DNA from 3 places in the Flavobacterium bizetiae genome. Region 1 is predicted to be linked to each of the others. Evidence: riboswitches for the same ligand, from Rfam matches in the RefSeq annotation. Region 1 holds a riboswitch; each other region holds the start of a gene.
What was found. Region 1 has a riboswitch for cobalamin ahead of L0669_RS07260 (DUF5074 domain-containing protein). Riboswitches for the same ligand answer to the same signal wherever they lie in the genome.

Region 1 (5,570 bases):
AGCAGGATAGGGTAGATGTATTAAAGAAATATGCTGATTATTCCTGGAGCTTAGACCCGACACATTACACCATTTTTGAGCATTTAGGAACCGAAACCGAAGAAAAACAATGGGCAGATTATAAAATTGCTGAAACACCAAGTAAAGGAATTATGATGTGGGGGAAAATGACAAAAGAGTACAATCAATTGTCTATGGGATATGCGACTGAAACTAACATCTCGAAAATGTCGAGTGCAAATCGTGGGTTTGCGGCCAATCGCTTAGTAGGTTATGCTGAAAGTCATGACGAAGAACGTTTGATGTATAAAAATGTACAATATGGTGCTTCTGGTGGAGCTTATAATGTGAAAAATTTAAATACAGCTTTGTCCAGAATGTCGGCAATTGGAGCAATTTCATTGTTAATTCCCGGTCCAAAAATGATTTGGCATTTTGGAGAATTAGGATGGGAGAGTTCTATTTTTACTTGTAATGATAATTCGGTTAACACAGATTTAGATGCTGCTCCGGGAGATTGTAAATTAGATACAAAACCACAGCCTCAATGGGTAAACAATTGGATAGGAAATTCAAATCGTAATAAAGTTTATAACGATTGGGCTAAAATGATTACGCTTAAAAAAACGGAACCTGTATTTTTAGGAACTTCTACAATTCCAAATTCAAATTCGTTAACGGTAAATATTAAAATAACCAATGCTGGTTTAGCTTCGACACAATTAAAAGATGTTGTGATTCTGGCCAATTTTGATGTTACGGCTCAAAATGTTGCAACAGGTTTTCCTTATACAGGAATTTGGTATAATTTAATGGATAATACGACTCTAAATGTCACGGATATAAACGCTCCAATAAATTTGCCTCCGGGAGAATATAGAATTTACGGTAACAAAACAGCAAATTTAGCAATCGAAGATTTTGAAAAAGAAAGTACGGTGAATTTGTATCCGAATCCGGTTTCAGACTATTTTACTTTAAATACTGCTGTTGCAAAAGTTCAGGTTTATTCAATTTCAGGACAGTTGGTTAAAAGTTTTGCTTCAAATGGAAATGTCGATTTTCAATTTGGCGTAAGCGAATTACAAACAGGTTTATATATTATAAAAGCCTCGGACGAAAGCGGTAAAACACAAGTGATGAAGTTTGTAAAAAAATAAATATTTAAGATATATCTCTAACAGATTAAGATTTTGGTTTGGTTAGTAATGCAAAAGGGCTGTTCTATGTAAAATAGACAGCCCTTTTCTCTTGTAATAATTTGATGATTATTTTTCTTTGTTGTTGTATTCTCCAATTACGGCAAAATAACCAAAAGTTCCCAAGCCTAAAACAATAAGAGGAGTAAGAATAAAAAGGATAATAATCCCAAATACTAAGTCATCTTGTTGGTCTGAAAGGAGTTTGGGTAAGCCAAATTCGAAAATGCAAAAGTATGCCGCTGCAATTGCCAGTATAATCCATAAAACACCTAAAACTTGTTTGATCGCATTCATAATGTATAATATTAAAGGTGATTTGTTTTGTTTTTATTATCGATATAAATCATTCCAATTACAAAGCAGATTGAAGCTATAATAATAGGATACCAAAGTCCGTCGAGATAAAAGTCAGGTTTTCCCGCGTGTTTGGCATGTGTAACAAAATAAGTCGAAATAGCCGGGAGTAAGCCCCCAAAAATACCATTACCCACATGGTAAGGCAAAGACATTGAAGTATATCTGATCTTAGTAGGAAACATTTCTACTAAAAAAGCTGCGATTGGACCATAAACCATTGTAACAAATAAAACCTGAATAAAAACTAAGAAAATTAATGTCCACTCGTCGCTCGAATTTATATTGATTGAAATATTGCTTTGAGATTCTTTTTTATCTGCAAAGTCTGTTTTCTTTTCCATATACGTAGTTCCGTCAGTATAGGTTTTTGAAATTGAAGTTATTGTGTCATTATTTTTTGTTGTTTCAATAGTTTGGCTGGTTTTTTCTACGATTTCAGTTTTATAACTTACAGAAGTCGTATTGTACATCATTTTATAAATGGGTCTGTAGAATAAGATTGCCAAAAGCATTCCGCTCATCATAATATATTTTCGCCCCACTTTATCACTTAGCCATCCAAAGAAAATAAAAAATGGCGTACCTATTAATAGAGCAATACCTAGTAATCCATCTACTTGTGAGGAATCGATATTCATTACCGTTTTCATAAAACTCATGGCATAAAACTGTCCTGTATACCAGACAACACCTTGTCCCATTGTAGCGCCAAAAAGTGCCAGTAAAACAAATTTTAAATTATAACGGTTTCCAAAACTTTCTTTTAATGGATTTGCACTCGTCGTTCCTTCTTTTTTCGCTTTAGCAAAAACCGGAGATTCATCCATGTTTTTACGAATCAAATAGGAAACTCCTACCATTACAATAGAAACCCAAAACGGAACACGCCATCCCCAGGAATCAAAATCGGTAGGTGTAAGAATATTTTTCGTAGCTAATATTACCATTAATGAAATGAATAAACCAACTGTTGCAGTGGTCTGAATCCAGGAAGTCCAATATCCTTTTTGTCCCACCGGAGCATGTTCGGCAACATAAGTGGCGGCTCCGCCATATTCTCCTCCAAGTGCTAATCCTTGTAATAAACGTAGAATTAAAACTAATAAAGGCGCCATAAAGCCAATGGTTTCATAACTCGGAATACAGCCTATTAAAAATGTAGATCCTCCCATTAATAATAAAGTAGCCATAAAAGTATATTTACGGCCAATAATATCTCCCAGTCTTCCGAAGAATAATGCCCCAAAAGGCCGCACTACAAATCCGGCTGCAAAAGTGGCCAAAGTGGATAAAAATGCTGCGGTGGGATTATCGCTCGGAAAGAATTTTGTTGAAATTACGACGGCCAAACTTCCAAAAATATAGAAATCATACCATTCAATCATTGTTCCCATCGATGAGGCCGAAATTACTTTCCAGATGCCTTTTGTAGAAGTTTTGCTCATAAACTAATTTTGTGTACTTGGTAATAATTAAAAGTATTAAATATTTTTTCACGAATATAAAAGATAATTTTTTATTTAATTGATACTTTTTTAACAAATGGTGATTATTTGTTGATTTGACATTTATTCTGTAAATCGAAGCTTGTTGATTCGAAAAAAATTATGGTTTGAAGATCTGGCGAAGGCCTTTAAAAATAAAGAACTATTGCTTTTTTAGGAAAGAAAACACTAGTTTTGCAGCTCAAATTTAAAACAGAAAATGGTTGTCATATTTGAATAAATATTGACATTAAAAGGGAATTTGGTGTAAATCCAAAACTGTCCCGCAGCTGTAAGCTCATTAACTGAAACCCTTTAATACGTCACTTTTCATTTTGAAAGGGAAGGCTGGGTGTAGGGAGCAAGTCAGAAGACCTGCCATTTTTATAGTAATAAATAGCTTTCGGGGATTGAAGCTTGAATTAAGAACAATACTTTCACATGGTGTGATATGGTATTGTCTGATTATTTTATTCTCGTAAGCCAAAAATGGATTTATGAGATTTTTTTTCTGCAAATATGATATCGTAAAAGCATTCTCCGGGATGTTCCTCTTCGCGATATTTTCTTTTTCTCCAATAAAAAAATCATTAAAACATGTCGCTGTACAATTTATTGTGCTTTTGCAAAAGTCTATTTATGAGGCTTTTGCAAGGGTTAATTGTATTTCGATTTAAAAATTTAAGTAATATAATTTTAAATATTTAATAATGAAAAACCAATTTTTCTCCAAACCATTAATCGCAATTGCCTCTTTGGTAATGCTAACGGTTTCATGTAATAATGATGACGATTTTACAGCACCTCCGGTAATAAAAGGCGAACTGCAATTAAAAGACACTTTAACTGTTGGGAAAACACTACAATTAAGCTCAAAAATAGCAGATAGAAAAAATGTTTCGTTTGAATGGACTGTAGACGGAAAAGTAGTAGGATCTGATTCTGTTTATATTTTTAAACCGGAAACAAGAGGAGATTTTAAGCTTACAATGACAGCCAAAAATGATGGTGGAAAAGTAGCTCTTACTTATGATATTCATGCCTACGCAGCGTATGAAAATGGTTTCTTTATGGTTAATGAAGGATGGTTTGGTCACGGAACAGGAACGTTAGGATTTTATAGATATGATACAAAAGCTATAGAAGACAGTGTTTTTGTAAAAGTAAATCCGGATAAAGACTTAAAACCGGCAACTTCTACATTAGAATTTGGAACTATCATTAATAAAAAACTATTCTTAGTTTCTAAAGTTGGCGGACCAGTTGTAGTAGCTGATGCTTATTCGCTTAAAGAAGAAAAAAGAATCGCGGCAAAAGGCGGAAACGATTGGCGTGCAGTAGTAGGTGTTAACGAAAATCAGGCGTTGCTTACTTCTGGTAAAGGAATTTTTAAGCTTAATCTTAATACGATGGAGCTGGACGGGCAAATTGATGGTGTTACAGGTCAGGTAGGAGATATTGTTAAGGCCAATGGTTATATTTTTGCATTGTCTGCCTCAAAAGGTGTTGTTGTTATTAATGCTGCGACATTGGCGGTAGAAAAAACTATTCCGGGTATTGTTTTAGGATTTGCTGTTACCGATGATAAAAAAGTATGGGCAGCAGGAGGTAAGAATCTTATAAGTATAGATTCGAATACACTTGAAGTAAAAGAAATTGCATTAGGTTTCCAGGCTTACGGAAGCTGGGGTGCATGGCATCCGGGATCTATAACGGCGGCTAAAAATGATGTTTTTATTGCTAAAAACGGAAGCTTTAGCGGTGGTAAACAAATTTATAAATACACAGGAACTCCAGAATCATTGGCAATGCCGTTTATTACATTAACAAATTCAAATATCTTATACGGAGCAGGAATTGGTTATGACAGAAAGAAAAATGCTTTAGTGCTAAATACATTAAATGAAGGTTTTGGAGTGAATTTCTCTATCAATAATCTATATATATTTAATGCCGATTCAGGAGTTAAAACAGCATCAGTAAACTATTCAGGATATTATTTCCCGGCAGTTTCTGTGTTTCATCAATAATATTTTTGTTTTTAACCGCAAAGAGCGCTAAGATTTACGCAAAGGTTCGCAAAGTTATTTATGCTTTGCGAACCTTTTTTTGTGTGTTGTCAAGTGCCCAGTGGTTAAAACCACGGGCTATATTAAAAAAACAAGAAGAATTAAAGGTGTAGATTAATGTTTGGATTTTTTTAATACAATACAAACATAGCCAACGGTTTTAACCGTTGGGATACAATATAGGAAAGATCCATTGGGCTTTATCGCAGAGTTCGCAAAGTTATTTATGCTTTGCGAACCTTTTTTGTGTGTATTATCAATTGTCTCGTAGTTAAAACCACGGGCTATATTAAAAAATAAGAAGAATTAAAGCTGTAGATCAATGTTTGGATTTTTTTAATACAATACAAACACAGCCAAAGGTTTTAACCGTTGGGACACAATATAGGAAAGATCCATTGGGCTTTATCGCAGAGTTTGCATAGCTCATCATAAAGCTTTGCGAACCTTTTTTGTGT
Region 2 (5,570 bases), 1.5 Mb from region 1:
TTTCTTTCAACAGAAACTGCGGTAATTTTTGCGCTGATTATTTCTGTACTTACTACGGGAGCTTTTCACGAAGATGGCTTTGCTGATGTTTGCGATGGTTTTGGCGGAGGATGGACAAAAGAGAAAATCCTAATGATTATGAAGGATAGCGCTATTGGCGCTTACGGAGCAATTGGTTTGGTTTTACTTTTTTTACTAAAATTCAAATTACTTTCAGAATCTGTTTCGCTTTTTAAAGGGGATAATGCTATGGCGCTTATTCAGGTTTATCTTTTATTTGTTTCGGCTCATGCTTTAAGCCGTTTGGCGGCAATCTCCATTATTTTTACGCATGAATATTCTCGAGATGATGCTTCGAGCAAAAGCAAACCCATTGCCAAAAATCACACCTGGAAAGAAATTTCAGGTTCCTTTTTCTTCGGGTTATTCCCATTATTTGTTTTCTCTTATTTCCGCTATCAATTTCTTTTTGCTTTGGTTCCGGTTTTTATCATGCGTTATTTTTTAGCTCGTTATTTTCAGAAATGGATTGATGGTTATACAGGAGATTGCCTTGGCGCGACACAACAGGTTTGTGAAGTTATTTATTATTTAAGTATTCTTTTGATATGGAAATTTATTTAGTTCGTCATACCGAAACAATTTGCGAAAAAGGGGTTTGTTACGGACAATCTGATGTGGGTTTGGCAGAACCTTTCGATTCGGTTTTTGAAAATATCGTTTCGCAATTACCTTCTGAAGCAATCATTTTTTCGAGTCCTTTAAAACGCTGTGTTATTTTAGCCGAATACATTCAGCATACTATTAAGACAATTTCATTTGAAAAAGAAGATCGCTTAATGGAAATGAATTTTGGCGATTGGGAAATGAAAAACTGGAACGAAATCCCGCCAGAACAACTTAATCCCTGGATGGAAGATTTTGTAAATATTAGTGTTTCAAATGGGGAATCTTTTATTGCGTTGCACGAACGTGTGGGTGACTTTTTTTCTCAACTTTCAAAAGAAATAATTACGCCAATAATTATTGTAGCCCATGCCGGCGTGATTCGCAGCATTTTATGTCACCATACTTCTTTACCCTTAAAAGATGCTTTTAATAATAATGTAGATTTTGGCGAGGTAATAAAAATAATACTTTAAATGACCTTTTGTTGAGAATATCTTCTTTATAATCAAACAAATTAGAAAAATCGACATTTTTAACTTTATCTTTGCAAACAATTAAGGTTGTGTTATTTCGAAACACATTAAAAGGGAATCAAGTAATCATTAGAAAATCTTGAGCTGTACCCGCAACTGTAAGCTTAGTTCTGAAAAGAATGTTTGTTGTTATCTCCAATACCACTGCTCGCCCCGGCGAATGGGAAGGTAAACAGCAAAACGCAAGCCAGGAGACCTGCCTTTGTAACCAATATCGAACTCTCGGGAAAAAGAGTGCAGAAATTATGACTTTAAAAAAGCTTTTCGCGTTTTGTTTATTACTATTGTGCCATATTGTTGGGGCGCAGAATGATTCTATTAATAAGTTAAAAGAAGTCATCGTTTCTGATGCGAATCTTAAAAAATACTCTGCCTCACAATCGGTTCAGGTATTAAATGATTCCGTTATCAATAAAAACGCTTCTTCTTTAACGTCTCTTTTAAATTTCAATACTGTCATTTATTTTAAAGAAAATGGTCTTGGTATGACATCCGGACCTTCTTTTAGAGGAACTACTGCAGCACAAACAGCAGTTATCTGGAATGGCATCAATATTAATTCACAATTTTTAGGTCAAACGGATTTCAACACCATCGGAACAAGAGATTTTAATTCTATTTCTGTGAAAGCTGGTGGAGGAAGTGTTTTATACGGAAGCAGTGCCATTGGCGGAAGCATTCACCTTAATAATGATTTGAGATTTAAAAATGAATTCTCGAATCAGGTATTTTTTAGCTTAGGAAGTTATAATACTTTGAGTGCCAACTATCGCATTAATACCTCTTCTGACAAATACAGCTTACAAGTCAATATCTCCAGAAACAGCTCTGATAATGATTTTAAATATCCCGGCACAAAAGATGAGAGAAACATAAATGGTGAATATTATAACACCAGCATGAACACCACTTTTGGATATAAAATAGATGCCAAAAACACCATAAAAGCATACAGTCAGTTTTATGATGCAGAGCGTCATTTTTCTTTAATTGTACCCACAGAAACCAAAACAAAATACAACGATTTTAATACCCGAAATTTATTAGAATGGGAAAGTGTATTGAATCGTTTTACTTCAAAATTGAAATTAGCCTATATTGGAGAATCGTATAAGTATTTTGCTAATATAGATTCTGAATTATTTACCTACGGAAAAGTTGAAACTTCTATCATAAAATATGATTTGGCTTTTGATGTAAATGATAAAATCAAACTAAATGGTATTGTCGATTACAATCGTAATAAAGGATATGGTTCGAGCATCGATCAGGCAAAAAGAGAAGTTGGCTCAGCTAGCTTACTTTTAAGTCATTTAGTTACTGAAAAATGGGATTATAATGCCAGTATACGTCAGGAAATAACCGATAATTTTGGAAATCCATTCCTATTTTCTTTTGGAACACGTTATCAATTCACTGATTTTTATCGTTTGAAATTTAATGCTTCAAAAAATTTCAGAATGCCTACATACAATGATTTGTTTTGGGAAGGAAGTGGTAATCCTGATCTAAGACCTGAAACTTCTTATCAGGCAGAAATTGGTAATGAGTTTTTTACAAGGAATTTCTCTGTCTCTCTGACAACCTATTATAATTCGATCAAAGACTTATTACGCTGGGTTCCTACTGAAGGAAGCGGTGGTGCCTGGGCGCCTGAAAACACAGATAAAGTAAGAGCCTATGGTGCTGAAATACTTTTAGAATGGAAACCAAAAATAGGCAGCAACAATTTTACAGTAAACGGAACTTATGCTTATACGGTTTCTGAAAGCAAACAAATGATAAAAGGAGAATCTGTTTACAAGCAATTGATTTATGTTCCTTACCATAAACTAACAGGATCGGTTTCTTATAATTGGAAAAAAGCATCTTCTTATTTTCAATATTTATACAACGGAGATGCTTATACAACACCTTTTAATAATCCTGCAACCAAAGTAAAAGATTATAATATTGGTAACGTTGGTGTTGATTACGATTTTGGAAAAAAGAACAGTTACAAACTTGGTGTACAAGTTTTAAATATCTGGAATGAAAATTACCAACCCGTTTCTAACAGACAAATGCCGGGAAGAAATTTTACAATATACATAAACCTTAATTTTTAAATACAATGAAAAGATTTAACAAACTATTTTTAACTGTCATATTAAGCTCGGCATTTTTTGTGTCATGTAGCAGCGATAATGATGATACAACACCGGAACCTCGTGGCAATTACGAAGGGGGATTATTTATTGCAAATGAAGGTCAATTTTTGAAATCGAATGGAAATGTATCATATTTATCAGATGATTTAAAAATTGAAAACAATATTTTTTCTTTATTGAATCCTGAAAAAACAAAAAATGATATTATTCAATGCATTGGTTTTAATGGAAACTTCGCTTATTTGATTGTAAATAATACGAATAAAATTGAAGTAGTAAACAGATACACCTTCAAAAGCGTTGCGACTGTTACTACAGACATCAAAACCCCTAGATATATTGCTTTTGCAAACGGAAAAGGATATGTTACAAACTGGGGAGACGGAAATGATTCAAAAGATGATTATGTAGGGATTCTTGATCTTACTACAAACACGATTACATCTAAAATTTCTGTAGTTGAAGGACCTGAAAAAATAATTGAAAACGGTGGTAAACTTTATGTAACTCATAAAGGTGGTTACAACTTCGGAAATTCACTAACTATAATTAATGCTGCAACTAACTCGGTAGTAACTAACTTTGAGGTAGGTGATATGCCTGCAGGATTGGTAAAAGACAATGGAAGTTTGTATATTTTATGCGAAGGATATCCTTACTATGCTCCGAAACAAACAGCTGGTAAATTGGTAAAAGTCAGTCTAAGCACGAATACTATTACTTCAACTCTTAGTTTTGACGGTATAACACATCCTGGATATTTAGATATTGAAAACGATAAATTATATTACACTATCGACAGTAATATTTACTCTCTTGCTACAAGCGCTACAACTTTACCAACCGCTCCAATTTTCAAGGCTACTGAGGTTACCTCACTTTATGGACTGGCCGTAAAAAACAGCAAAATATATGTTGCAGACAAAGTAAATAATGTAGATAATGGAGATATTTATATCTATTCTCTAACAGGAAAACTTACTAATGAATTTAGCGTAGGCGTTAATCCAAACGGATTTTACTTTAATAATTAATTATTTAAGTATTTTAGAATTTGTTTTTGGAATATTCTAAAAATAAAAAAGGCTTTCAGAAATGAAAGCCTTTTTTATGTCTTTATTTTAATGATCTTAGAAGTCCTTCAGGAGCATCTTTCACATACATTTGATTTCTTACTCCATCCATTGCTTTGGCATCGGTAAAATTCTTTAAAACTATACCACTGTCCAATTGCGATTTTTTAGCAGTCGCTCCGGTAATTTGCGAAATAGCAACACTCAATAATGGTTCTGATGTATCGCCTAAAACTCCCAAATTACTAATACGCTCTAATTGCTCGAAAGTTGGTTTTAAACCATCTGTGTATTCTCCGAAATCAGCAGCATTTACAATTTTAAGTACCAAAGGCTGCATAGCATATTTGTGATTTAGATTTCTTTTTGCTTTTCCAAAAGTTGGAGAATCGTATAAAGTAACAGATCCTACGTTTTTACCAATTGTTGTCTCTCCTACCTGAACTACTGAAATATAAGGCACTAAACCATTTATCACCAATTCACTGGCAGAAGCTGTACCTGACGTAGTCAGAATATATACTTTAGACAAGTTCAGACTATTTATCGGACTTCCGTCTATTTTGTCTACAAAACGATTGTTTAAATATTCCGGATTATCAATTTCAAAAGCAGCATTTATCTTTGCGTTCCATTTTTCTTTAGCAAAAATTTTACCTGTATATTGTCCAGTAATCATACTTGCCAAACGAGTGGCAGTTTGTATAGAACCTCCTCCATTATATCTTAAATCCAGAACAAGATCTGTAATTCCCTGCGATTTAAATTCGGCGAAAGCCGCATTTAATTGTGCATCGTAATTGGCATAAAAACCATTATACATCAAATAGCCAATTTTATGACTTCCTGAAGTAATTACTTTATTGATGAAAATAGGATTTTCGTCTAAAGTGCTTTTTACTAATGAAACTGTTTTTCCGTTAGATTCAAAACTAGTCCCATTAAGAGTACCAAAACTCAAAGTATAACTATCGGCAGATAAAAGAGATCTATAATTTGAAACGGTAAGTTGAGTTCCGTTTACTGCTGAAAAAATATCACCACGTTTGATTGCTTTTCCTGAAGCATCAGAATTAGGAATAATGTAACGTACATAACCCAGTAAATCTGTTGTACTACCAGGTTTATAACTTAATCCAAATTCT
Region 3 (5,570 bases), 1.9 Mb from region 1:
GCCTGCTGACTTAGACCATTGTATACTTTTACAAAATCTACTCCCGGAAGGTGAATTTTGTTTCCGTTTTTATCAATCGCCCAGTCAATATCTATAGCCGAATCGTCGTCGTTGTTGGGTGCGTTATCTGCATATCCGTACAAAAATGCATACTGAACATAATAACTTCCGGTTCCGCTTTCATCAACTGCATTGTCCGGTAATCTTGTTCCTTTAAAAGTCAGGCTTGGCTGATCTTTAAGCCATTTTGGCCAATAATCTAAGGAGTGATTGTAGGCATTATTTTGTACCAAATAACCGTCTTTGCCCTGATTGTCTTTCCAGTAGATGTATTCTATATCTGTAAAAAGAACACCTCCTGTACCTCCTCCGGGAACGGGTGCTTTATTGGGATCAGGTCTGTAATAAGTGATTTCGTAATTATGAATCGTTTTTTCCATTTTGTGTCCGGCGCCTTCTATTTCGTACCATTCATCATCCGGAAGTCCGTTTTTATTTTTGTCGTAAGAAACCATGATAACTCCGGCTTCACTGCTTCCACCGCGCATCGTAGCATCTGGATTTGGGTTGGCTTCTGCCCAGAAAGCATTACCTAAAACTCTAAAATCGCGTTTCCCTTTTATATTTACCACGGTATGATCAAATCCAAAAACGATGTAACCTCCAAATGCGCCAAGTGAAATAAGATCTCCGTTTTTCTTGGCAAGGTATGTATTGGCTCTGGCCAAAATTCTTTCGGCAGTTTCTCCGTCATTGGCTGCGGGTAAATCATTTATAAATTGTCCCGGTGCAGGTCTAAACTCAAATACTTTGTCTATAAAAGTTTTGTATTCCTTTGTTTCCTTGGTTACGTTTACTTTTACTTTTTGTGTTTGTACTATTCCCTGATCGTTGATTAGAAGTGTAAGTTCATAAACACCAACATCTGTAGCGGCAAATAAAGTTTCTTTGGCTGTAACATCAGAAAACGCATAATTTTCAGATGGTCCTTTTGTTACGCTCCATGTAAATTTCGCATCTGCACTCAAGCCATTCTTTGCTGTAACTGCTATTATTTTAGAACGTTGTATTGTGTATTCGTTTTCTACAATAGTTTCTCCGTTATCATCGTCATTCGAACCACTATCAGAACAATTGGTAAGTGTTAGTGCTATTAATAAAAGCACCGCGAATCGAAAATGTTTTAAAAAGTTGTGATACATTTTTTTCATTTTAATTTTTAGTTATAAAAGCAATATGTGCGGGAATATTTCCGCCTGTAGTTTTCCATTTTAATTTGCCTTCCGGCGTAAAGCAATAGATGTAGCCTGTTACTACATAATTCTGGGCATCCGTAATATAGATTTCCTTGGTTTCAGGATTTACCTGAAGTCCGTACGGAATCATTATTTGTTTGTCTGTACCGTCTGTAATAATCTTGTCGCTGATTACTTTTTTCGTTCTGGTGTCCATTATTCCGTAGGTCACTTTGTTACTATTTGTGAGATAACTCCATGATACACTGTAGTAATAGAGTAAATCATCAACGAGACACATTCCTAAAACCGGCATATTGAGCTGCATTTTTTTCTCATCGGTTTTGGTGTCAATCACAAAAAGATTCGAAGGCGTATTGTAATAATCTCCTCTTGAACTCACATAAATATCTCCTCTGCTGTCTATTTCCATACTATACAGATTGATACCTACGTCTATCTTTTTTATTTCGGTAAACGTTTCAAGATCAATTACAGACACGGTTCTGTCATAATTAGGCACTCTGTAACCTCCTGAATTGGCCACGTATAATTTCCCGTTGTGCACGACCATTTGTTCAGGTTGATATCCTACGTTTACTTTTCGTTTTATTTCTAATGATATTGTATCTATTTCTGCAACAAAACCTATTTCGGCATTAGGGTCAATAGCAACTGGGCCTGCATAAGAACTCACATAAGCTTTGTCTTTATAAAAAGCGACATAACGACAATTAGGAATGTCTATTTTTTTGATACGTTTTGCTGTCCATTTATCAATAACTTCTACTTTATTGGAAACATTAATTACAGCATAAACCTTGTTGCCGTAAATTTGAATATCATTTCCAACGTCTCCCAGTTCCTTTACTACTGTAGGATTTCGTTCTGAATAAATATCGGTGGTATAGTTTCCTGTTCGGTAACTGAATATGTCTATACTCGCCCTATTCATTCCCATATTACCTTCATTAAGAAGATAAAAACCTTCAATATTTCCGTCGCTTCTTGGTGCGGCAACACTTTTAGAAGAAGATGGAAAAATGGTTTCGTCTTCTCTACAGGAGACAAAAGCAAGGCTTATCAATAAACCGAGGACTAACTTTGTTGTGATCTTTTTCATAGCTCGATACTTATTATAAATTTCATTGTGCGACCCGGCATCGGATAATTATAAATTACCTCGTATTGCTGATCGAAAACATTATTAAGTTCTATTGCGCCTTTCATTTTATAATGCTGAAATGCAAATGATTTTTGTATCGCCAAATCGTGCGTATACCAAGGCTGAACTTCGTTGACTTTTATATTATTGACATTCCCGTTGTATCGTTTTCCTACATATACAAAACTGTAGTTGAAATTCCAGGTTTCGTATTCGGCATTTAGTATTCCGGATCCGCTGTGCCACGGTGTATAAGGTATCTGGTCTCCATAAGAAGATAATTCAAGACCATTAAATTTGGTAAAATCTCTGCTTTCAGAAAAAGTATAAGTTAGATTGGTGCTTAAATTTACCTTGCCAATATGCATTCCCATATTTATAACAGATTCTATTCCTTTACCTTTCACCTGCCCCATGTTTGTCATCATCCAGCGAAATAAATTTCCTGTTGGCGCTGCCACAATTTTGTCTTTAGTATTGGTGTAATATCCATCGACCTGAAAAGATATCTTATCGAAAAATCCTTTATTTACAGGTAAATTATAGGTAAAACCAACATCGTACTGATTCATATATTCTGGCCTCAAAGTACTCGAACCAACCATCGTATAATACAAATCATTAAAAGTGGGCATTCTAAAAATACGTTTTGCAAATGCTCTTATATTAAAATCGTATGCTGCAAAGGGTGTGTAACCCAGAAATAATGCCGGAGTGAATTCTTTTTTATCCGGGGCTTTTGCATTGTAACGCACTTCTTCCTGAACATAAGTACCTACAACGCTTCCTAAGGCTTTAAACCGGCCAAGTCTGTAGGAACTTGCCAAAGAAAATAATGCTGTATAACGTTCCGGAAAAGAAAACTGGGTTTGTATTCCTTTTCGGGTTGCGTTTAATCTATTGTACTGAAAATCTGTAGACAACGAAACATCCCAATTTGACAATATACTGTACATGTTTACGGCCGAGAAATAATATTCCTGCTGATAATAACTATCGTCAGATTGTGCGCCTTCGGTTACTGTTTCGCCCAATATATTGGTCGTATCTCTGGCTACGTAATGTGTATAATCATAAGCATATTTTGCTTTGGCCTGAAACTTATATCTTTTTGTAAAATCTTTAATTAAAGTTCCTTGTGCAAAAAAATTCTTGTCGTATTGTCTGAAACCGTCTGAAAATTTATTCTCTACAATTGCTCCCGGCGCTCCCCTATCAGAATCATAATAATACACTTTGGCATCCCACGAACCATTGTGAAGTTTTCCGTAAAGACCGGTTTCAAATCGTAAAGCTTCGATATCGCTATTGTGTCTTGTGGCAGTGGTATCGTAGGCAACGGTTCCGTCAAGATTATTTCTTTTGTATCTAAATTTATACTGACCGTTAGACTTTATGTATTCAGAGCTTACGTTCATGCTCACTTTATCGCTCAGCTTTTGTTCCCATCTAAAAGAAGGATCAAAATAATTGATTGACATGGTTTTAAATCGAACCAGTAAATTTGTCTTTTTATCCCCAACAAAAACAGGACGTTTTGTTCTTAGATAAATGGTCGATGCGGCAGAAAAGTCTTTTGCCGATTGAAAAATTTCGCTTTTTTGACCATTATATAAGGTTAGGGATTCCATATCATCTAAGGAATATTTCCCAAGATCTGTCACTCCGTTTTGTGCATTTCCTAACTGAATACCATCATAAAAAACACCAACATGATGCGTACCCATATTACGTACATCGACCGTTTTAAGTCCCCCGAGACCACCGTAATCCTTAATTTGAATTCCTGCAAAATATCTAAGGGCATCCGCAACATTATGGCTCGCTAAATTCTCCAGTAATTTGCCTGAAAGACTTTGTACCGGAATTACTTCCTGATAGGGTTTGCCTTTTAAGATGACTTCTTTTAATACGCGCAAACTGTCATTAGAAACCTGCGAATGAAGCCAATAAGGGGCAATAAATAAGAAAAGAAAAAAGAGTATTTTTTTTGTATTGTACATCACTGATTTAATTAAATAAACTTCGCAGATGTAGCAATCAAAAAGCAAAAAAAGAGAATCCCGCTATACAATAACAGGTCAATTCTTGTTGTTCAACTTTATTCCACGAAAGTCTTAAACTATGTGATTGTGGCAGGTCTCCTGACTTGTTCTATCTTTAAAACAGCCTTCTCGTCCGCGACAGCGAACAATGGCGTTAGTAATGTTTAAAGACGTATATAGAACTTACAGTAGCGGGTCTGCTCAGGATTTGCACCTGATTCCCTTTTAACTATTTTCTTTACTTTTTTAAAGAAAACAGACCAAAATCTGACGTAAAGATAGGACTAACTTTATAAAAACAAGTATTGCTTGCTAAAAATACATTTTTCACAATAATTTAAGATATATAAGGAAAATTCTATAAAATACGCTAAAAATCATTTTATGATACTGCAGTAAATAAAATAACAGGAGTTTACTTAAAAAGAAAAACTTGAACAAAAAACACAAAAATCACTGTAAATCAATTAATTAAGCTTGGTTTTTTAGTGTTTTTAACTATAAAAGACTTAATTTTAACGTAACTATTTTAAAGTAAGTATCATAATTAACACCTATTTGATATGAATTTAAGAATTACACGCCGTACCCATTTTTTTTTAATTCTGCTTTTTTTATTTAGTTCGACCGTTTTTTCTCAATGTTTTGAAATCCAGAGCATATTAATTGATGCCTGCGGAGGAACACTTGAAGGACGTAATGAAATGGTACGTTTCAAAATTGGAAATGCTCCATTAAACATTAATACTTTAACAGTTATATGGCCCAATAATACCTGGCAAGGCGTTGTTGAGGATGCTACAACGGCAGCTATTGTGGCTCAATTAAATGCTGATATAATTGCAGCAGGTGGCTGTGGGCAAATAGTGGAACCACCCGGAGGAATATTACCGCTTAATGCAACTGCGATACTCGTTACCAGCTACCAAATGACTCCAAGTGCCAATTCATTTGGACCTTTGTCGGAAACGATCTATATGGTTTTTCAAAATTCTATAAATCCTAACGGACACTTTGCTAATTTTGGACCCGCTCCGGGTGCACGAACGCTTACAATGAATTTTGTAGGAAGCTGTTCAGATATTGTGGTTTACGATAGAACACAGTTGAATGATATCAATGGAA

Region 2: another riboswitch for cobalamin. It lies ahead of L0669_RS00515 (TonB-dependent receptor plug domain-containing protein); the one in region 1 lies ahead of L0669_RS07260 (DUF5074 domain-containing protein).
Region 3: another riboswitch for cobalamin. It lies ahead of L0669_RS15230 (TonB-dependent receptor); the one in region 1 lies ahead of L0669_RS07260 (DUF5074 domain-containing protein).

The regions. Positions count from the first base shown of each region.
Region 1 is NZ_CP091861.1:1,620,619-1,626,188, forward strand. It holds gene L0669_RS07245 (alpha-amylase family glycosyl hydrolase) at 1-1,160, shown strand, start outside; gene L0669_RS07250 (DUF6814 family protein) at 1,269-1,496, opposite strand; gene L0669_RS07255 (MFS transporter) at 1,508-3,004, opposite strand; cobalamin riboswitch at 3,248-3,440, shown strand; gene L0669_RS07260 (DUF5074 domain-containing protein) at 3,754-5,073, shown strand.
Region 2 is NZ_CP091861.1:95,986-101,555, forward strand. It holds gene L0669_RS00505 (adenosylcobinamide-GDP ribazoletransferase) at 1-624, shown strand, start outside; gene cobC (alpha-ribazole phosphatase) at 609-1,142, shown strand; cobalamin riboswitch at 1,210-1,420, shown strand; gene L0669_RS00515 (TonB-dependent receptor plug domain-containing protein) at 1,448-3,310, shown strand; gene L0669_RS00520 (YncE family protein) at 3,316-4,386, shown strand; gene L0669_RS00525 (S41 family peptidase) at 4,469-5,570, opposite strand, start outside.
Region 3 is NZ_CP091861.1:3,547,344-3,552,913, reverse strand. It holds gene L0669_RS15240 (cell surface protein) at 1-1,202, opposite strand, end outside; gene L0669_RS15235 (DUF5074 domain-containing protein) at 1,213-2,358, opposite strand; gene L0669_RS15230 (TonB-dependent receptor) at 2,355-4,403, opposite strand; cobalamin riboswitch at 4,518-4,725, opposite strand; gene L0669_RS15225 (T9SS type B sorting domain-containing protein) at 5,009-5,570, shown strand, end outside.